4 regions of the Actinomadura fulvescens genome follow, and region 3 is predicted to be linked to each of the others. Evidence: riboswitches for the same ligand, from Rfam matches in the RefSeq annotation. Region 3 holds a riboswitch; each other region holds the start of a gene.
What was found. A riboswitch is a leader RNA that binds a small molecule or an ion and turns the genes downstream of it on or off. The one in region 3 is predicted to bind cyclic di-AMP.
Positions count from the first base shown of each region.

Region 1: it holds a riboswitch for cyclic di-AMP, as region 3 does, so the genes downstream of both, ABD333_RS23190 (NlpC/P60 family protein) here and ABD333_RS21095 (C40 family peptidase) in region 3, are expected to answer to the same signal.
Region 2: it holds a riboswitch for cyclic di-AMP, as region 3 does, so the genes downstream of both, ABD333_RS06760 (CHAP domain-containing protein) here and ABD333_RS21095 (C40 family peptidase) in region 3, are expected to answer to the same signal.
Region 4: it holds a riboswitch for cyclic di-AMP, as region 3 does, so the genes downstream of both, ABD333_RS04000 (CHAP domain-containing protein) here and ABD333_RS21095 (C40 family peptidase) in region 3, are expected to answer to the same signal.

Region 1 covers NZ_BAAATD010000006.1:188,394-193,221, reverse strand. Annotated here, with positions in the region: gene ABD333_RS23190 (NlpC/P60 family protein) at 514-1,503, opposite strand; cyclic di-AMP (ydaO/yuaA leader) riboswitch at 1,507-1,711, opposite strand; gene ABD333_RS23185 (amino-acid N-acetyltransferase) at 1,946-2,461, shown strand; gene ABD333_RS23180 (RDD family protein) at 2,543-3,226, shown strand; gene ABD333_RS23175 (RDD family protein) at 4,296-4,745, shown strand.
Region 2 covers NZ_BAAATD010000001.1:1,462,495-1,467,322, reverse strand. Annotated here, with positions in the region: gene ABD333_RS06765 (bifunctional glycosyltransferase/CDP-glycerol:glycerophosphate glycerophosphotransferase) at 1-2,509, opposite strand, end outside; gene ABD333_RS06760 (CHAP domain-containing protein) at 2,744-3,508, opposite strand; cyclic di-AMP (ydaO/yuaA leader) riboswitch at 3,522-3,673, opposite strand; gene galT (galactose-1-phosphate uridylyltransferase) at 4,076-4,828, shown strand, end outside.
Region 3 covers NZ_BAAATD010000005.1:436,086-440,913, forward strand. Annotated here, with positions in the region: gene ABD333_RS21080 (amidohydrolase family protein) at 1-589, shown strand, start outside; gene ABD333_RS21085 (Mut7-C RNAse domain-containing protein) at 647-1,405, shown strand; gene ABD333_RS21090 ((deoxy)nucleoside triphosphate pyrophosphohydrolase) at 1,426-1,812, shown strand; gene ABD333_RS21095 (C40 family peptidase) at 1,891-2,952, opposite strand; cyclic di-AMP (ydaO/yuaA leader) riboswitch at 2,960-3,096, opposite strand; gene typA (translational GTPase TypA) at 3,443-4,828, shown strand, end outside.
Region 4 covers NZ_BAAATD010000001.1:852,310-857,137, reverse strand. Annotated here, with positions in the region: gene ABD333_RS04010 (C40 family peptidase) at 1-421, shown strand, start outside; cyclic di-AMP (ydaO/yuaA leader) riboswitch at 899-1,091, shown strand; gene ABD333_RS04005 (C40 family peptidase) at 1,153-1,650, shown strand; cyclic di-AMP (ydaO/yuaA leader) riboswitch at 1,931-2,058, shown strand; gene ABD333_RS04000 (CHAP domain-containing protein) at 2,070-2,870, shown strand; gene ABD333_RS03995 (hypothetical protein) at 2,916-4,220, shown strand; gene ABD333_RS03990 (M48 family metallopeptidase) at 4,298-4,828, shown strand, end outside.

The DNA.
Region 1 (4,828 bases), on a different contig from region 3:
GCCGCGCTACCGAAGGTTGCGTTCTGCGCAGCACGCCCCATTCAGCAACCGCCCCACAGCGGCGCACCGCGCCAGCGGGATCCCACCGCGGCGCGTTCTCCACGGACCTGCAACATCGGCGGAGCGCTGCGTAGAGGCGCCACCGGAGTACAGCGCCAGCGGAATGCCCTGCGGCGCGTCAGCGGCGCGTCCCATCGACAGCGCCGCGCGCCAGCGGTGTGCTGCCCGGGCGGCGCGCTGCGCCGGTGGAGTGTTGCGCGGGCGGACGTGCTGCGTCAGTGGTGTGGTGCGTAGGCCCGGCCGGCCGGACTGAACAGACGGAGCGCCGCCTAAGCGGCGCGCCGTGCCGACGCGTTGGCAGTGTGTTCCATCGGTGGCGTGTCGCGTCAACGGGTTGCTGTGCGGAGGCCGTGCTGCGTCGGCTGAGCGTTGCGTAGACGGAGTCTTGCATCAGCGGTGTGTTGCGCCGGGCGGGGTGGCGCTTGGGTGGTGTGGTGTTGGTGGCGGGTCGTGTCAGGCTACGCGGACGGCGCCGGCGTAGGGGCGGCCTTCCAGGGGTGAGATTTTGACGACGTCGCCGGTCTGGGGGGCGTGGAGGAACTTGCCGTCGCCCACGTACATGCCCATGTGGTGCAGGTCGCTGTGGAAGAAGACCAGATCGCCCGGCTGGAGCTGGCTGCGGGAGATGTGTGTGCCCGCGTTCCACTGGCTGCCGGTGTAGTGCGGAAGGCTGATGCCCACCTGCTTGTAGGCCCACATCGTCAGGCCCGAGCAGTCGAACGTGGACGGCCCGGCGGCACCCCAGACGTAGGGGCGGCCGATCTTGCCCATTGCGTAGCGGAGGGCTTGGGCGGCCTTGCCGGTACCTACGACGGGCAGCTTGGAGAGCTGCGTGGGGTCTTTCTTGACCAGGCGGCCACGGACCTTCTCGTAGAGAGAAGTGACCTTCTTGCGCTGGGACTCAAGCTGGGCGCGGAGCTGAGTGACCTGCTTGGCGCGCTCCTCGGCGGCCTTGCGCGCGCGCTGTGCGGCCTGCATGGCCTGCATCAGGCCCTGTACGCGCGTTCCGTCCTGGGTCGCGAAGTAGTGGAGGGTAGCGGCCTGGTCGAGGAGGCGCTGGGGGTCCTGGGAGGCGACGAAGGAGACCGTCGGGTCGGCGCCGCCCTGCATGTAGCTGGTGGCGGCGAGGCTGCCGACCTTCTCGCGGACGCCTTCGAGCGCCTTCTCCTGGCGTTTGGCGTTGTCAGTGGCGACCTTCGCGGCACGCTGCGACTGCTGGAGCTTCACCTTGAGGCCGTTGTACTGCTCGGTCAGCTGCTCGAGCTGGTCGGCGAGCTTGTACGCCTGGGTCCTGAGCTCCTTGGTGGAGGGCTCGGGGTCGGCGTGCGCCGGGAGCGCTGGAACGGCGGTGGCAATGATCGCGGCGGCGAGGGCGACGGCCCCCGCCTTGCTCCGTGAAAGACGGGCAGAGCGCGAAAGGGACGCAGGGCGCAATGGCTCCACTCATTCTCCTCTCCTCGTCCGCCTACCGAGTTAGCTGACGGGTTCGGGCCGGAGCAGCCCTTCCGCGGATGTGCGCGGTCAGCCGCGCGGATGCGGATTCACCCCAGTCGGTGTCGGTCCGAGGGTCATCCCCACGAACCCTCCGAAAGTGGGTTCCCGGCTCCTCGGAACGCTGGTTCGCGGCCCGTGGATTCGGCGGTTCGGCCACCATGATGCGGTGGCCGATGTCAGCGCAGGAGACTAACGGAGTCGGCCTTCGATGCCAACCAGAACATGCGAAATCGCGGGTGCGCCCTGAGTGATAGCCCCGGGGTCAGTGTGGCTTACGTCACCCCCGAGACAGGGGTGTGGTCGTTTTTGTCTAGTCACCCGCGTGCGCTACCTACGGTAAGGGTGCGTCCACTCCAGGTAAAGGCCGCTGGTTCGATAATGTCGCCTGTTTGTGGAAGTAGTGATCCGGCGAGCCCGTACCGCCGATGTGCAGGAGATCCGCCGGTTGGTCGACATGTACTCCGGTCCGGGGCGTCGGCTGCTCAGGAAGACCACGGTGACGCTGTACGAGGACGTGCAGGAGTTCTGGGTGGCCGAGGACCGGCAGGGAGAGCCGCAGATCGTTGGCTGCGGCGCGCTGCACGTGATGTGGGAAGACCTGGCCGAGGTGCGTTCGGTCGCGGTGGAGAAGGGGAACGGCGGCCGAGGCATCGGCCACCGCATCGTCAGCAAGCTGCTCGAGACCGCGCGGGACCTCGGCGTGGAACGGGTGTTCTGCCTTACCTTCGAGGTGGACTTCTTCGCGCGCCACGGGTTTCAGCCGATCCTGGGCACCCCGGTCTCGCCCGAGGTGTATGAGGAACTTCTCCGTTCGTACGACGATGGCGTGGCCGAGTTCCTGGACCTTGACCGGGTCAAGCCGAATACGTTGGGGAATACCCGGATGTTGCTTCGCCTGGAGGACTGACCGATGAGTGAATCCCCCCATCGCGGGCGGCCGCCGTACCCGCAGGCGTCGGGCCCTGGGCAACACTGGCAGGGTGGCCAAGTGCCGCCTCAGCAGTACTGGCAGGGTGGCCAGCCTCCGCCGCAGCAGCAGTGGCAGCCCGCCGGTGTGTCGCAGCCGTACTACGACGACACGGCCGAAGCGGCCGAACTCCCCCTCGCCCCGATCCTGCGCCGCGCGGGCGCGCGCCTCATCGACTACGTGCTCGTGGCGGTCTTCGGTTTCGCCCTCGTGCTGCCGGTCGCGCTCGGGGTGATCGGTCTCGACACCGCCGGGGACAAGGCCAACACCGAGGGCGGTATCTGGAACTGGCCGATCATCTTCACGCTTTTCACGGTGCTGTCGGTGCTGCCTTTCATTTATGAGGCGGTGCAGCTGGCCATGTGGGGGCGGACGCTCGGCAAGCGCGTCCTCGGGCTGGGCGTGGTCCAGGTGCGCCCTGCCGGTGAGGCGCTCACGACATATCAGGCGGTTTGGCGGGCGGCGATCAACAACGTCGCCTACCAGATCGGCGTCTTCGTCTTTCTGGCGCTCGCGGTGATGATCTGGGACTACCTGGCGTACGGCATGTTGCTCGTCTGGGCCGGCGCACTCATGGCCTACCTGTGGGCGATCTGGGACCAGCCCCTGCACCAGTCCCTGCACGACCGCATGGCGGGCACGCTAGTGATCGACGAACGCGGCCAGTACGCGGAGTACGACGAGACCGCCGAGTACGAGGCCTGACAGGCGCAGCACCGTGTCCACGTCCGAACCCCCTCCACCCCCCAACAAACCCCCTCCGTCGGGCTCGGATTCGCCCACCTCCGATCCGTCTGACTCCGTCCCACGGGATGCCGCTACGCCTGACCCGAGTCCGTCTGACTCGGACCCGCCTAGCTCCGTCCCGCCGGAGGCGGCTACCTCTGGCTCCGGCCCGGCTAGCTCCGGCCCACCGCAGGCGGCTACCTCTGGCTCGGGCTCGCCTGGCTCCGGACTGCCTGGCTCCGGACTGCCGGACGCCGTTACGCCTGGCTCAGTTCCGAATGACTCGGGCCTGCCTAGCTCCAGCTTGCCCGGCTCGCAGGAGGCAGCTGCGCCCGGCTGGGGCCTACCCGGCCCTGCCCGGCCGGAGGCGCCTCCGTCTGACTTGGGCTCGCCAGGCTCCGGACTCCCGAATGCCGCTACGCCTGCCCCGGGTCCGTCTGGTTCCGGCGCGCTCGGTTCCGGTCCGTCGGGGTCGGCTGCGTCCGGCTTGGGTCCGTCCGGTTGCGCTCCGCCGGGCGCCGCTGCGCCTGACTCGGGTCCGTCTAGCTCTGGTCCGTCCGGGTCTGGCTCGCCGGAGTCGGCTCTGTCTGGCTCGGATGCGGCTGGCTCGGACGCCGCTGCGGCGGATTTGGGTCCGTCGGGGGCTGGTGAGGGTGGGCGGGGGTTCGGGGTGGGGGCGGCTGGGCCGTCTGGTTTTGTCGGAGAGGGGACGGGCGCGTTCGGCCTAGCCGGTGCTCCGGGTAGGGCAGATGACGCGTCACCTTCGTTCTCAGGGCCGTTGGAGGGGGAGGTTTCGGTGTCCTCGGGGAGCGGCGGCTCCGTGGACGAGTCTTGGGAAGAGCCGGGCGGGACGGTGGTTACGCCCGGCGGGGGCGTTGTTTCAGTGCACTTGGTCGGTGAATACGTCGGCTCGTCCAAGCCCCGCCCCGCCGATTATGTGGCTGGGAGATCTGGGGGTGTTTCGGGGGTTCCGCCGAAGGTCGCCGCGGCCGGTATTGGCGCGGCGGTTTCCCGGGAAGGGGCCTCGTCCGTCCCTTCGGCCGCGGAGATGGAGCTCGCCGAGCCGGGGCAGAGATTGCTGGCTCGCATCGTCGACACGCTCGTGGTCGGGTTGCCGGTCGCGATGGTCGTTCGGGAGGCCTTCCCCGGGCAGGAGGCCGACATCGTCTTGCCGCCGGCCGTCGCCGGGGTCCTCTTTCTTTATGAGTGGCTTCAGCTCGCCCTGTGGGGCCGCACGATCGGCAAGCGCTTCGCCGGCATCGAGGTCGTACGAATGGATTCCGGCAAACCGGGCGTGTGGCGTGCCTTCCAGCGCGCGGTGGCGTACTCGGGCCCGATCGCGCTGAGGCCGGTGGCGATCCTGGGCGTTCTCGCGGGCCTCTTCTGGGTCGCGAACGTGGCGGCAATGTACGAAGGAGGGCAACGCCAGGCCCTTCATGACCGTCTTGTCGGGACACTCGTGGTCAAACGTGCCAGGAACACGAGGTCTGGTCGCTGACGTCGGCTGGTATGCGGTCCGCCGCGACCGTGTGACGGCATTGACGGCTTTTCCGCTGATATAGGCATGCGTGCAGGTGCAGC
Region 2 (4,828 bases), on a different contig from region 3:
GGCGGACGAGCAGCAGCAGGTCGTCCCCCAGCTCCTGCACGAACCGGTCCGGGTCGACGGGCGGGTCGAGGCCGCGGACCGGGCGGCCGTCCGGACCCGAACGGAACGTCGGCGCGTACAGCACCACCCGGCGGCCGTCGTCGTTCAGGCCGAGCCGGTCGCGCAGCGCGGCGACGTCGGCGGCGAGCTCGGGATCGTCCCGGCCCTGGGTGACCAGCGGGTCGTTGCGCGGATAGCCGACGGGCAGCAGCTCCGCGCGGACGCCCATCCCTTTGACGAGGGTGCCGACGTCGTGCTCGGACCGCACCAGGAAACAGTCATAGCGTTCGACCATGCGCTGGAGACGTTCGCGCTGGCCGCGGGTGCCGCTCTTGATGCTCGGCTGGTCGAATCCCATAGTCTTGAACGCCGATCCGTGCCAGGTCTGGATGTAGGTGGTCTCCCGGCGCTTTCTGAGGCCGTCGGGGAAGCCCTGGTTGTCGATCCAGTACTGAGCTCTGGCCAGTGCGAGGAAGTAGCTCCACGAACCCCGTTTGACGAGCGTCGCGTCAGAAGGAAAGCCGCGGGCGGACGACGCGTACGACCACACGGCGTGCACGGGGACGCCGGTTCGGCGCAGCTCGCGGTAGATGTACTTGGGGTTGTCGGAGTACTGCTCGCCGAGCTGGCTCTCGAACACCACGCTCCCGGCCCGTACCGGAAGCCTGCTGAGCACGCGGTTGAAGACGGCGACCTTGGTCTTGCGGGCGGTGAGCGTGCGCAGGACCGACCGTTCCAGCCGGCGGACGCGGGTCCAGGCGCCGCGGCCCGGCGGAGTGGCGGCGGCCCAGTGCACCGCGGCCATCGTCGCGCAGGTCAGCCTGCCGGCACCTTCCAGCTTGAACGCCAGATGGCCCGCGCCCGTGACGTACGAGCGCATGCCGTCGGCCGCGAGCCGGGTGAGACGGGGCCGTACGGGCAGAACGACCCCCTCCAGCGTCTGTCCCGTACCGGTGCCGGTGCTCTCGCCTGGGCAGGTGCTTTCTCCCGTACCCGTGCCCTCCCCCGGCCGCGTCACGATCTCCTCGCCGTCGACGTCGAGGCGAAACCGCACGTCCCAGACGGGATCGGCGAACCCGAACGGACGCAGCCGCCGCGCCGGGTCGAAGTCGGCGCGCCAGCGGAGACGGTCGCCGTCGTGGGTCACGGTGGCGGGGATGCGGCGCACCCGGGCAGGGCGGCGCCGATCGTTCAGTTCGAGCGTGCCGCTCAGCTCGGCGTTGGCGGGGACGCGCCGCAGCACGTTCAGCACATGGCCTTCGATGTGCGCGCGTCCTCCCCGCATGGCCAGGCATGTGACCGTGTTGGCGGGCGACAGCTCGCGCAGAGGCCGCTGGTGCAGGCCCAGGCCGGTGACGTCGAGGACGCGGCGGGCCAACGCGCTGTCGGCGCGGCGCGTACCCCAGAAGATCCGGCCGTCCTGTTCCCGTAGCTGGCTGCGCAGCTCCGTCCGCTTGCCCCGTCCGTACTCGGCCGCGGCGAGCGCCCCGGTCAGGTCACGCTCGCGGAGCAGGAACGCGGCGATCGCGGGGACCGGATTGGCCTCCGCGAAGACGCGCGCGTCGAGTTCCGCGAGGTAGGCGGCCGCCAGCTCCAGGAAGCCCGCGCGGTAGACGGTGTCGCGATCGCGCAGCTCGCGCAGGTAGAGCAGCAGATCGTGGTTGACGAACTTGGCGTCCTTGGCCCGTTTCAGCTCGTACGCGCCGCGCAGCCGGAACAGCGCGTCGATCCGCCGGTGGACCTCCAGCCGGTCGGCGAAGTTGGCGAGTTCGGCGCGACGGTTGGAGATCGACGGCGCGGTCACGGCCTTCGGCTCGACGAACCAGTTGTAGACGCGGTGCGGGATGAGAGCGGTGCGATCGGCCGCCAGGTAGGCCTCGGCGGTGAACAGCAGGTCCTCGTAATGCAGGCCCTCGACGAAGCGCAGCCCGTGGTCGAGGAGGAACTCGCGCCGGTAGGCCTTGTTGGTGGACAGGGTGTCGTAGAGGAGATCGGGCTTGTCATGGAGGGACCCGAAGAGCGCGCGGCGGGCGTAAAGCCACGGGTACCAGTGGCATTCCTTGGAGGGGGCGTAGGCGGTGTTGAGCAGGATTCGCGTGCAGAGGCCGGACACCAGATCGGCCCCCGTCTCCTCCGCGGCGGCGACCAGGTTGAGGCAGGCGTGCCGGTCGAGGAGATCATCGCTGTCCAGGAACATCACGTACCGGCCGCGGGCATGCTCGGCCCCGACGTTGCGCGGCCGGCCGCAGCCTCCCGAGTTGACCGGCAGGCGTACGGAGCGCACGCGCCCGGGGTGCTCGTCCGCCAGCTCGTCGGCCACCTCGCCGGTGCCGTCCGTGCTGGCGTCGTCCACGACCACCGCCTCGACCGCGCCCAGCGACTGGCCGAGCACGGACCCGACGGCACGCGGAAGCCGCGCGGCGTCGTTGTATCCGATCACGACCACGCTGACGTCCGGTCGCCCGGGCATCGAACAACTCCCTCCGCTTCATCCCATGTGCCGTGTTCCTTTCCAGAAACGCGGATCACGGGTCCAAGCAGGGGCAAAGCGTCCGAATGCTTCGTATTACCGAAGATGGGTCGAACTCGGCCAAACAACTCAAACACGCCCGAAGGCCGAAACGCCCGAAGGCGCCCGGCCGGAGCCGGGCGCCTTCGTAGCGGGGGGTCGAGTCCTGCGAGGGTCAGGACTCCTTGGAGAAGGTCAGGACTTCTTGTTGTAGTCGGCGTAGTCGGGGTAGCCGTAGCCCACGACGGACGACTTCGGCCGGACCTTCTTGACCACGGAGCTGCTGATGTTGCCCTCGACCGTGGAGATGGTGCCGTCGCCGTTGTCCTTGACGACCATCCCGACGTGGTCGATGCCGTCGATGCCGCCGGACGAGCCGTTCTGCCAGTCGAAGAAGACCAGGGCACCGGGCTTGGCCTGCTGGCCCCACTTGTTGTTCTTGTCGAGCCACCGGGCGTGCTGGACGGTGTAGGCGTCCCAGCCCATGCCCTTGACGCCGGCCTGGGCGCCGACCCACGACACGAACATGTTGCACCAGGCCGCGCCGCTGTACTCGGCGGGGTCGCCGCCGTCACGCTTGGCGGTGAGCTTGGCCTCGTTGGTCGTCATGTACCAGTCGTGGAACTTGGTCTGGCCGTCGCGGCCTTCGGTGATGCCGACCTGCTTCATGGCGACCTTGATCGCCTCGGCGGAGGTCGCGGGGGCGGCACTGGCCTTCTCGGCCTTGCTCGCGGAGACGGCCTCGCCGGACTTGCCGGACTTGCCGGACTTGCTCGCACCCTTGCGGGCGTGCTCGGGGCCGGCGACCTGGGCGTCGGCGCGGGTGTCGGCGGTGGCGTCGGAGCCGAAGGGGCTCAGGACGGCGAGCCCGAGGGCTCCGGCCAGGACGGCGCTGAGGGCGACGCCCACGATGGTGTTCGGGTCATCGGACGCCGGCTTCACGATTTTGCGATCGAGCATGAAAGAGAAACTCCCTAACTCCCATGTCGCCTACCGGGTTAGCTGACGGATTCGGGCATGGAAGAGCCCTACGGCGTTCGCGATGGAACGCCGATTCACCCCTGCAAAGTGGGTCCCCGGCTCCGCATCCGGTGAGGGGGGATGCGGACTCGGCCAGGGGCACCGCGAGCGCGGTGCCCGGCTATTCGGATGGATCTCGGAACGAAGGCGCGGAACACACGGCCGCGCGTCAAGGCCACGTCAATGGGTGGCCACCGTTCGACGATCAGGGCCTGATGCGGCTCAAGACCGGCGCAACGCATGGGGTGCGTCGCAAGATTCGGACAGAAGGTATCAAACCCTCACGAGATGGCAAATCATCACCAAAGAGGTTCTTCGAAGTGCCACATGGATCTCAACACCGACCCCCAAGGGCCCATTCCCGTTCTCCCAACAGAGCGTCAAGATTGCGTGTAAGAAGGGCATGCAGCCCCGCCAGGCAGGGGGATTTCGCATGGGCCGTGGCCCTCGTCACAGGAGGGCCGGGGCTGCGCGTGGCAGGGTGAACCCATGATCGAAGGACGCGGGGTGAAGCGCACCGTCACCCGGCTGGCCGACGGCCGCGAACTGATCTACTTCGACCGGCGGGACGACGCCGACCGGAGCGCCGCCGACGAGCGGCCGCTGCCGGGCCGCGCGGCGGCGTCGGAGCTGCGGTACGACCCGCTGCTCGACGAATGGGTCGCCGTGGCCGCGCACCGCCAGACCCGGACCTTCCTGCCGTCGGCCGACGACTGCCCGCTCTGCCCCTCCTCGCCGGGACGGCCGACCGAGATCCCGTCGCCGGAGTACGAGGTGGTGGTGTTCGAGAACCGGTTCCCCTCGTACGGCGACGGCGTCTCCGGCGGGCGCTGCGAGGTGATGTGCTTCACATCCGAGCACGGCAGGTCGTTCGCCGAACTGCCGCCTGAGCAGGTCCAGACCGTCATCGAGGCCTGGGCGGACCGTACCGCCGAGCTGTCCGCGTTCCCCGGCGTGGAGCAGGTCTTCTGCTTCGAGAACCGCGGCGAGGCGATCGGCGTCACCCTGCACCACCCGCACGGGCAGATCTACGGCTACCCGTTCGTGCCTCCGCGCACGCGGCGCATGCTGGACGTCGCGGGCCGCCACCCGGGTGATCTCTTCGCGGAGGTGCTGGCGGCCGAACGCGAGGAGGCCGTACGCGTCGTGGCGGCCAACGAGCTCTGGACGGCGTTCGTGCCCAAGGCGGCGCGCTGGCCGTACGAGGTGCACGTCTACCCGCATCGCCGCGTCCCCGACCTGCCCGCCCTGGACGGCGCC
Region 3 (4,828 bases):
ACGCGCGGGGCTCCTCACCCACCCGGCCACCTACATCCACGCCAACCACTACGCCGACGAGGCGTTCAAACGGATCGCGGCGAGCGGCGGCAGCGTCTCGGTGACACCGACCAGCGAGACCATGCTGAACATCGGCTACCCGCCCACCGGCCGCGCCCGCGCCGCGGGACTCCCCACCTCGCTGAGCGGCGACACGGTGGCGAGCGGCCCCGGCGACATGTTCAGCCTGATGCGCGCCGCGTACATGTTCGAGCGTGTCCGGCCGGACGGTGCGGGCCTCGGCTTCACGACCCGCGATGTCCTGTGCATGGCGACCATCGAGGGCGCTGAGACGCTGGGCCTTGGCGACGTCACCGGTTCGCTGCGCCCGGGCAAGCAGGCCGACCTCGTCATGCTGCGGACCGACACCCTGGGGATGGCCTCGGCGCATGATCCGATCGCCGCCGTGGTCCTGTGCGCCGACACCAAGAGCGTCGACACGGTGCTGGTCGGCGGCCGGATCGTCAAGCGCGGCGGCCGCCTCCTCGGGCACGACATCCCCGCCGTGCTGGCAGACATCGCCGAGTCCGCGGCGCGGGTCGGCAGGTAGGCGGACCGGCTGACAACTCGGAGGTGCCGGAAGACGATCGCGTGGCATGCTGGCGAGGTGGACGAGCCGGACGACAATCACGAAGCCGTGTTCTTCGAGATCTCCGAGACACTGACGCCGTTCCTGCCCGCGTCCCGGCGGCGCGCACGGCAGCGGATCGCCTACGACGGAACGTCGACGATCGGTCACCTGGTCGAGGCCCTCGGCGTTCCGCTCCCCGAGGCCGGGCCCATCACGATCGGCGGCACCGCGGTCGAGCCGTCGCACCGGCCCGCCGCGGGTGACGTGGTGCATGTGGCGCCGATGCCCCGGCCGCAGCCGGTGCCGCTGGAGCCGGGGCAGGAGGCACCGCGGTTCCTGCTCGACGTTCACCTCGGCACGCTGGCCCGCAGGCTGCGGCTGCTCGGCCTCGACACCGCCTACCACAACGACATGGACGACCCGGCGCTGGTCGTGCAGGCGAACGAGGAGCGGCGCGTCCTGCTGACCCAGGACCGCGGCCTTCTGCGGCGGCGGGCGCTGTGGCTCGGCGCGTACGTGCGCGGCTCACGGCCCGACGACCAGCTGAGCGACGTGCTCGACCGGTTCGCCCCCGCGCTGCGGCCCTGGACGCGCTGCACCGCCTGCAACGGCGTGCTCGTCGCCGTCGGCAAGGCGGAGATCGAGGCGCAGGTCAAGGCGGGTACGCTCCGTAACTACGACGTGTACGGGCGCTGCGGCGACTGCGGCCAGGTCTACTGGCGCGGGGCCCACGGCGGGCATCTGGAGGAGATCGTCGAGAGGGCCTCCCGGACCGTCGCGGCGGCCGGAGCCTGAGCCCGGCGGCCGGAGAGGTGATGACCATCAACGTTGTCGTAGGTGCCGCGATCATCCGGGACGGCCGCCTGCTCGCCGCCCAGCGGGCCGAGCCCGCCGAGCTGGCGGGCGGCTGGGAGTTCCCCGGCGGCAAGGTCGACCCGGGCGAGTCCGATGAGGACGCGCTGGTCCGCGAGTGCCACGAGGAGCTGGACGCCAAGGTCGCGCTCGGTGAACGCGTCGGCGGCGACTGGCCGCTCGGCACCGGGAGCGTCCTGCGCGTCTGGACGGCCGAGATCGTCGAGGGCGAGCCGTCGGCCCTGGAGCACCTGGCGCTGCGCTGGCTGGGCCTGGACGAGCTCCACGAGGTGGAGTGGCTGCCCGGTGACCTCCCGGTCGTCGAGGCCGTCACCGCCTACCTCCGCTGACGTCCCGCCGCCGCTGACGTCCGGCGCCCGGCGTCCGGCGTCCGGCGTCCGCCGGCGGCGCTCGCGTGGGCGTTCAGGTCAGGAGACGCGGTTGGCCCCGGCGTAGTCCGAACGCTCGGAAAGCTTGGAGATCTTGACCACGTCGCCGGTCTGCGGGGCGTGCAGGTAGTGGCCGCCGCCCACGTAGATGCCCATGTGGTGGAGATCGCCGCCGAAGTAGACCAGGTCACCGGCGCGCAGCTCGCCCTTGCCGACCTTGCTGCCGAGGTCGTAGAGATCGCCGGTGTAGTGCGGGAGGCCGGACTTGCCGACCTTCGCGTACGCCCACACGACCAGGCCCGAGCAGTCGAAGCTGTTCGGGCCGGCGGCCGCCCACACGTACGGGCTGCCGAGCTTGGTGAGGGCCTTGCGCGTCATCTTGGCGGGCAGGTCGGAGCCCTTGATCACGGCGGTGTACCCGGACGTGGGGTCCTTGACCCGGGTGGTCGTCAGCTTGTCCAGCTGCTCGGTGACCTCGTCCACCTTGGCCTTGGCGGCCGACCTGGCCTTCCCGGCGTGGGCGGCGGCCTGCCGAGCGGCGGCGTTCTTGGCCTGCGCGTCCCGCTGGGCCTTGGTGGCCTGGTCGATCCGCGCCTGCAGCGCGTTCACGACGGAGGCCTGGTTCTGGGCCAGGTACGCCGAGGCGGCCAGCCCTTCGGTGCCGCCGCCGGAGGCGGCCATCAGGTCCGGGCCGCCGGTCATGTAGTTGTTGGCGGCGAAGCGGCTGAGCTGCTCACGGGCGGGAGCGGCCTGGGCCGCCAGGGCGGCGGCCTGCCGGGTGGCGTCAGTCAGGGCGTTCTTTGCCTTGCCGAGCTCGACCCGGGCCTTGTTGTACTGCTCGGTCAGCCTCTCGGCCTCGGTGTTGAGGGCGTCCAGCTTCTTGCGCAGCTCGCTCTCGGTGGGCTTCCCGGTGGAGGTCGGCTTCCCGGTCGAGCGGGGATCCGGTGTCGGGGCCGCGGGCGCGAGGGCGGCGGCCCGTCCGGGAACGGCTGGAGCTGCCTGTGCGGGGGCGATGGCGGTGCCGATCGCGATCACCGCGGCGGCGGAGGCCGTGGCGGCGACGGGCACGACGAAACGGCGCCACTGGGGGTCCGGTACCAAACCGGGGTTCTCCTCTCCTCGTCCGCCTACCGGGTTAGCTGACGGGCTCGGGCCAGGAGTCGCCCTACCGCGTCGCGCGGACGCGGATTCGCCCCGGGGGTTGGGTCCCCGGCTCCCCGTGAGGGGACTCGGCGGTCCGGCCGCCGCCCTGGGCAGGACGTCGAGCGGCCGGAATTCGCAGGAGCGTACAAAGGAATGGCAAATTACGCCAAACCGGACACCGTGGCGTCCAAGTGATCAGGAGACCTTCACCACACCCGCGGCGACTTCCGCATCGCTCGCGACGGCCTTCAGATCTCCACCTCCGGGCCATGATTGGCGTGGTGGGGACCAGGGCCGCCACCCCATGCAAACGGCACGAACAGCGACAATCAGGGCGTAGAGTACGAGGCTTGCCCGGAGATCGGCCGGGACGGGGCGACGCGGCACGTAGAATCGGAGAGGCCGCACGTCTGCGGCGATCTCCAATCCTTCACCCAAGCGAGTTCGCATGCCCTTCTCCACGCGCGATGACCTGCGGAACGTCGCGATCGTCGCCCATGTCGACCACGGCAAGACCACGCTGGTCGACGCCATGCTCTGGCAGTCCGGCGCCTTCCGCGAGAACCAGGACGTCGATGATCGCGTCATGGACTCCAACGACCTGGAGCGCGAGAAGGGCATCACCATCCTGGCCAAGAACACCGCGGTCCGGCACAACGGGATGACGATCAACATCATCGACACCCCGGGCCACGCGGACTTCGGCGGGGAGGTCGAGCGCGGCCTGTCCATGGTCGACGGCGTCGTCCTGCTGGTGGACGCCAGCGAGGGTCCCCTCCCCCAGACCCGGTTCGTGCTGCGCAAGGCCCTGGAGGCCCGGCTGCCGGTGATCCTGGTCGTCAACAAGACCGACCGGCCCGACGCGCGCATCGACGAGGTCGTGGACGAGACCTACGAGCTGTTCATGGACCTCGACGCCGAAGAGGACCAGATCGAGTTCCCGATCGTCTTCGCCTCCGGCCGCTCCGGGCGGGCCTCGCTCAACAAGCCGGGCAACGGCGAGCAGCCCGACAGCGAGGACCTGGAGCCGCTGTTCGAGGTCATCAAGAACACGATCCCGGCACCCTCGTTCGACCCGGACGCCCCGCTCCAGGCGCACGTCACCAACCTGGACGCCTCCAGCTACCTCGGCCGGATCGCGCTCTGCCGCATGTACGCGGGCACGATCAAGAAGGGCCAGCAGGTCGCCTGGTGCCGCCACGACGGCAGCATCGAGCGGGTCAAGATCACTGAACTGCTGATGACGGACGCGCTGGAGCGCAAGCCCGCCGACCAGGCCGGCCCCGGCGACATCATCGCGATCGCCGGCATTCCGGAGATCATGATCGGTGACACCATCGCCGACCCCGACGACCCTCGCCCGCTGCCGCTGATCACGGTGGACGAGCCGGCGATCTCCATGACCATCGGTATCAACACCAGCCCGATGGCCGGCCGGGAGAAGGGCACCAAGGTCACCGCCCGCATGGTCAAGGACCGCATCGAACGCGAACTGGTCGGCAACGTGTCCATCCGCGTGCTGCCGACCGAGCGTCCCGACACCTGGGAGGTCCAGGGCCGCGGCGAGCTCGCCCTGGCCATCCTCGTCGAGAACATGCGCCGCGAGTCCTACGAGCTGACCGTCGGCAAGCCCCAGGTGGTCGCCAAGGAGATCGACGGCAAGAAGCACGAGCCGGTCGAGCGGCTCACCGTCGACATCCCCGAGGAGCACCTGGGCGCGGTCACGCAGCTCATGGCGGTCCGCAAGGGCCGCATGGAGCAGATGACCAACCACGGCACCGGCTGGATCCGGATGGAGTTCCTGGTCCCGGCGCGCGGGCTGATCGGCTTCCGT
Region 4 (4,828 bases), on a different contig from region 3:
CGGCGTGCGGCCCGACAAGCCCGGCACCGGCGGTGGCGGCTCCGGCGGCAGCTACAAGGGCCCGGCGAGCGGCTCGGCGCGCGTCGCTCTCAACTTCGCCTACAGCAAGCTCGGCACGCCCTACCAGTACGGCGGCACCGGGCCGAGGTACGACTGCTCCGGCCTCACCATGAGGGCCTGGGAGGCCGCCGGGGTCAGCATCACCCGGACGACCAACTCGCAGTACGCGGCCACCAAGCGGGTCGCCAAGAGCGACATCCAGCCCGGGGACCTGCTGTTCTTCCGCAGCCTCGGCCACGTCGGCCTGTACGTGGGCAACGGCCAGATGATCCACTCGCCGCGTACGGGCAAGAACGTCGAGATCGTCAGCATCACGTCGGGCTACTACGCCTCGACTTACTACGGCGCTGGGCGGCCCTGACGGGCCCGTGAGCAAGCCCACACGAGGAGCGGACCAGGTCTGACCTGGTCCGTTCTGTTTTGTCGGGGATTTGCATTCGCATGACCTTTTGATACTTTGAGCCCACCTTCGGTGCCTACCAGGCGCCGCAAGGCCCCCGACGCCCCCGGGCGTCACAGGAGGCACGGCACCCCCCAGGTGCCGCTCCCCCGCGCGGCACCTTCCAGGTGCCGCCGCCGGTGCGACGCCCTCCACGCGCCGCACCTGGTCTCCGCCGAACGGAGACCGGCCGGCCCGACCGCACCGTGCGCACGCTCAGCAGGCTCGACGAGCATGGCGTGCATGGCGCCAGCGAGCGCGTCACGGCGGTTCAGTCCAACGGGCTCCGGCCACCGAGCGAACGCCCCTTCGAGGCCGCTCGTCCCAACCAAATCAGCGCCGCGCTTTCGCACGCGGGACACAGGGTCCCGCGCACGGGCCTCATCACGCCCAAGGATCGCCGCGGCAGCGCCGAGTCCGCCATCGCGCGGAGCCGGGGACCCACACATCGGCGGCCCGTCCTGTCCGGACCGGCCCCGACCGGGGTGAATCGGCGCGCCCTCCCTTCGATCCCCTCGAACGGGCGCACCGTAGGGCAACTTCCACGCCCGAACCCGTCAGCTAACCCGGTAGGCGTCTGGAAGAAGGAGATTCCCCTGTCCAGCAACGCTGTCAGCCCCACGATTCGTCGTGTCCGCCTCGCCGGTGGTCTCGTGATCGCCACCGCGGTGGTCACACCCCTGGTGGCGGCGGTCCCGGCCCCCGCCGCCGAAGCGGCCAAGGCCGTACCCGTGGCCAAGGTCGTCAAGCAGGCCAAGAACAAGTCGTGGGCCGAACGCCAGAAACTGGCGCAGAAGGCCCTCAAGGCGGCCCACAAGAAGAAGGGCAAGCCGTACCGCTACGGCGCGGCGGGCCCGAACGCCTTCGACTGCTCCGGCCTGGTCCAGTGGTCCTACCGGAAGGCCGGCGTCAAGCTCCCTCGCGTCACGACCGCCCAGTACCGCGCCGTGAAGAACAAGGTGTCCTGGAGCAAGCTCGCTCCCGGTGACCTCGTCTTCTTCCACGGCAAGGGCCACGTGGGCATGGTGTCCAAGCGCAAGGGGAGCAAGGTGTGGATGATCCACGCCCCCAACTCCGGCAGTCACGTGAAGGTCGTCAAGCTCAACGGCTACCGCAAGAAGACCTTCTCGGGCGCGGTCCGTCCCTACTGATCCCGAATCGGTCCCGCGTCTGAGCGGGACCATCCCCTGACGGGCGCGGCCGTCCTCCCCCGGCGGCCGCGCCCGGTCTCCCCTCCCCTCACCGAAACCCTCAGGTCGTCTTCGACGGCCACCGCCGAATCCGCATCAGCGGAACCGGGGACCCACCGTCGCGGCTGCCCGCGTTCCTCCGTTCCTCAACGGACGGACGCAGCGCGCCCGACATGCCATCCCGCAGCCCCCACCCTCCGCCCATCAGCGGACGGGCTGCGCCCGGCAGACCGTTGCGCAGCCCCACCCTCCACCGGACGGGCTGCGCCCGGCAGTCCCTTTGGGGTGAATCGGCCTCTTCGCAGGCCGTAGGGCAGCTTCCACGCCCGAACCCGTCAGCTAACCCGGTAGGCGGCATGGAAGCCAAGGAGAACCCCCTCGTGGCAGGCAAGCACCGCAAATCCAGCCCCCTGGTCATCACCCTGCGGACCACCGGCGGCATCGTCGCCGGAGCGGCCGTCATCGGCGCGGCCACCGTGACCGCCCAGGCCGCCATCGACGCGGCCCCCGCCGGGACGTCCGTGGCCAAGCCGCCGAGCGCCGCCGCGGCGGCCTCGGTCGGCGCCGAACCGTCGCGCAAGGCCCGCGCCTCGCACAACGTTCCCGAGAAGCTCTCCGGCGACGCGAGCAAGTCCGCCACCGCCCCCAAGGCCGCCACGGCCACGCAGGCGCCGGTCAAGGCCGAGCCGAAGAAGCCCACCGCCGAGGACGCCATCGAACTGGCCAAGTCCCAGGTCGGCATCAGCGAGAACGGCAACGGCGAGACCAAGTTCCAGGACTGGTACATGACCACCGACCGCGCCAAGGAGACCCTGGCGCGCGACGGCGGTGACCTTGAGGGCTACAACGACGCCCAGTGGTGCGACATGTTCGTCTCCTGGATCGGCGAACGGCTCGGCTTCAGCCACGGCATCGGCAGCGACGCCTGGACGGTCGAGCACGCCAAGTGGTTCGAACAGCAGGACCGCTGGGGCGACGAGCCCAGGCCCGGCGCCATCGTCTTCTTCAACTGGGGCGGCTCGGAGAACATCGACGACATCGAGCACGTCGGCATGGTCATCAAGGACAACGGCGACGGCACCGTGCAGACCGTGGAGGGCAACACCTCGGACGCGGTCCTGATCAAGGAGCGGTCGGCCGACCAGATCGTGGGCTACGGCTACCCCGACTACGCGGAATGATCGGCTCGGCGCGGGCCGCGGGGCCGGGTCAATAGGATCGGCCGCATGGAAGACGACCGGCCCGGCTCGGCCCCGGACGACCCGCCCGGCCCGCCGCCGGACGACCGGCCCGGTGGCGTGCCACGCCGCCGGGCCGTCGCGCTGATCGTCCTGGCCGCGACCGCCTGCGCCCTGGCGGCGGCCGGGGTCACCGTCCGCGGGGACGCCTCCCCGCGTGACGCCGCCGCGACGGCCCCGGTCGCGGGCGTCCCCGACACCCGCGCGGTCGAGACCGTCCTCGCCAACCGCGCCGCGGCCGTACGCGAGCACGACCGTGCGCGCTTCCTCGCCACCGTCGCCTCCGCCCCCGCGGCCTACCAGGAGGCGCAGGCCAGGGTCTTCGACAACCTCACCAGGCTGCCGCTGGAGTCCTGGCGTGAACGGTACGAGGCGATCGAGCCGCCGGGCCCCTCCGGCGCCCCCGCCGTGCGGATCAGCCTCCACTACAAGCTGCGCGGCTTCGACCGCGGCCCGGTCGCACGTACCCGGTATCTCACGTTCGCCGCCCGCTCGGGCAGCTGGGTGATCGTCGGCGATGCCGCCGGCCGTGGCCTGCGCGACGAGGCCGAGATCTGGGACGGCGGCCCGCTGACCGTCCGGCGCGGCCGCGGCGGGCTGGTCATCGGGGACGCCCCCGGCCTCGACGGCATCGCCCGGCGCCTGGCCGCGGCCGTGCCCGTCGTGACCGGCGTGGTCGGCTCGGACTGGCCCCGGCGTGCGGTGGCGCTCGTCCCCGCCGATCCGGCCCTGGCGGCGTCCCTGGTCGGCGACACCCAGCACCTCAAGGACATCGCGGCCCTGGCCACGGTGGCGCCCTCGGCGACCGGCGGGCGCGGCGAGGACCGCATCGTCGTCTCGGCGGACACGTTCGGCCGCCTGAACGCCCTCGGCCAGAACGTCGTCCTCACCCACGAACTGACCCATGTGGCCACCGGCGGCGCCCGCGACGGCCGCACGCCGCTGTGGCTCATCGAGGGTTTCGCCGACTACGTCGGCTACCGCGACACCAAGGTGAGCGTACGGTCGGCGGCGCGCGAACTGCACCGGGAGATCGCCGCGGGCCGCACGCCCGCCGCCCTCCCCGGCCGCGCGGCGTTCGACGGCACCTCCCCACGGCTGTCGCAGGCCTACCAGGAGGCGTGGCTCGCCTGCCGGATGATCGCCGACCGGTACGGTGAACGTGAACTCGTCCGGCTCTACCGCGCCGCCGGGCGCCGGCCCGAGGCGGCCGCCCTGCGCGAGGTGCTGGGCGTCACCACCGCCCGCTTCACCGCCATGTGGCGCGACTACCTGCGCGAGGAGCTGCGTTGACCGAGCCGGAGCACAAACCCGCCCCAGAGCCGCCTGCGGCGGAAGTGGTGGTGGGGCGGGGTGGTAGGACGAGGGACATGCGGCGGTCGCGGATCGCCGCGGCGATCACTGCCGCCGTGCTCTTCGCGGCCGTCGGGGTGATCCTGGCCGTGACCACGCCGTGGCATCCGATTCCCGAGCACGTGCCGGGCGGTTCGGTGGCCGCCGATCCCGCGCTGGACTTCACGCCCGCCGAGATCGAGCGTTCACGCGCGTTCGACGCCGCCCTCAACCCGCCCGCGTACGCGCGGTTCGTGCTCGGGCTCGCGCTGGTCCTGCTCCTCGGCCTCACCCCGCTGGGTTCCCGGCTCATCGCCTGGACGACCGCGCGGGTCCGCCGGTGGCCGCTGCGGGTGGTCGGCGCGGCACTGGTCCTCACGGCCGTTCTCCGGCTGGCCCGGCTGCCGTTCTCCATCTGGAGCGAGTCGGTGCTGCGGCGGTACGGCCTGTCCACGCAGAGCTGGCCGGAGTGGCTCGTGGACCAGGCGAAGTCGCTCGGCGTCACGTGGGCGATCTGGTCGATCGCGCTCGTGCTGCTGTACGGGCTGCTGCGGCGCTTCCCCCGTTAC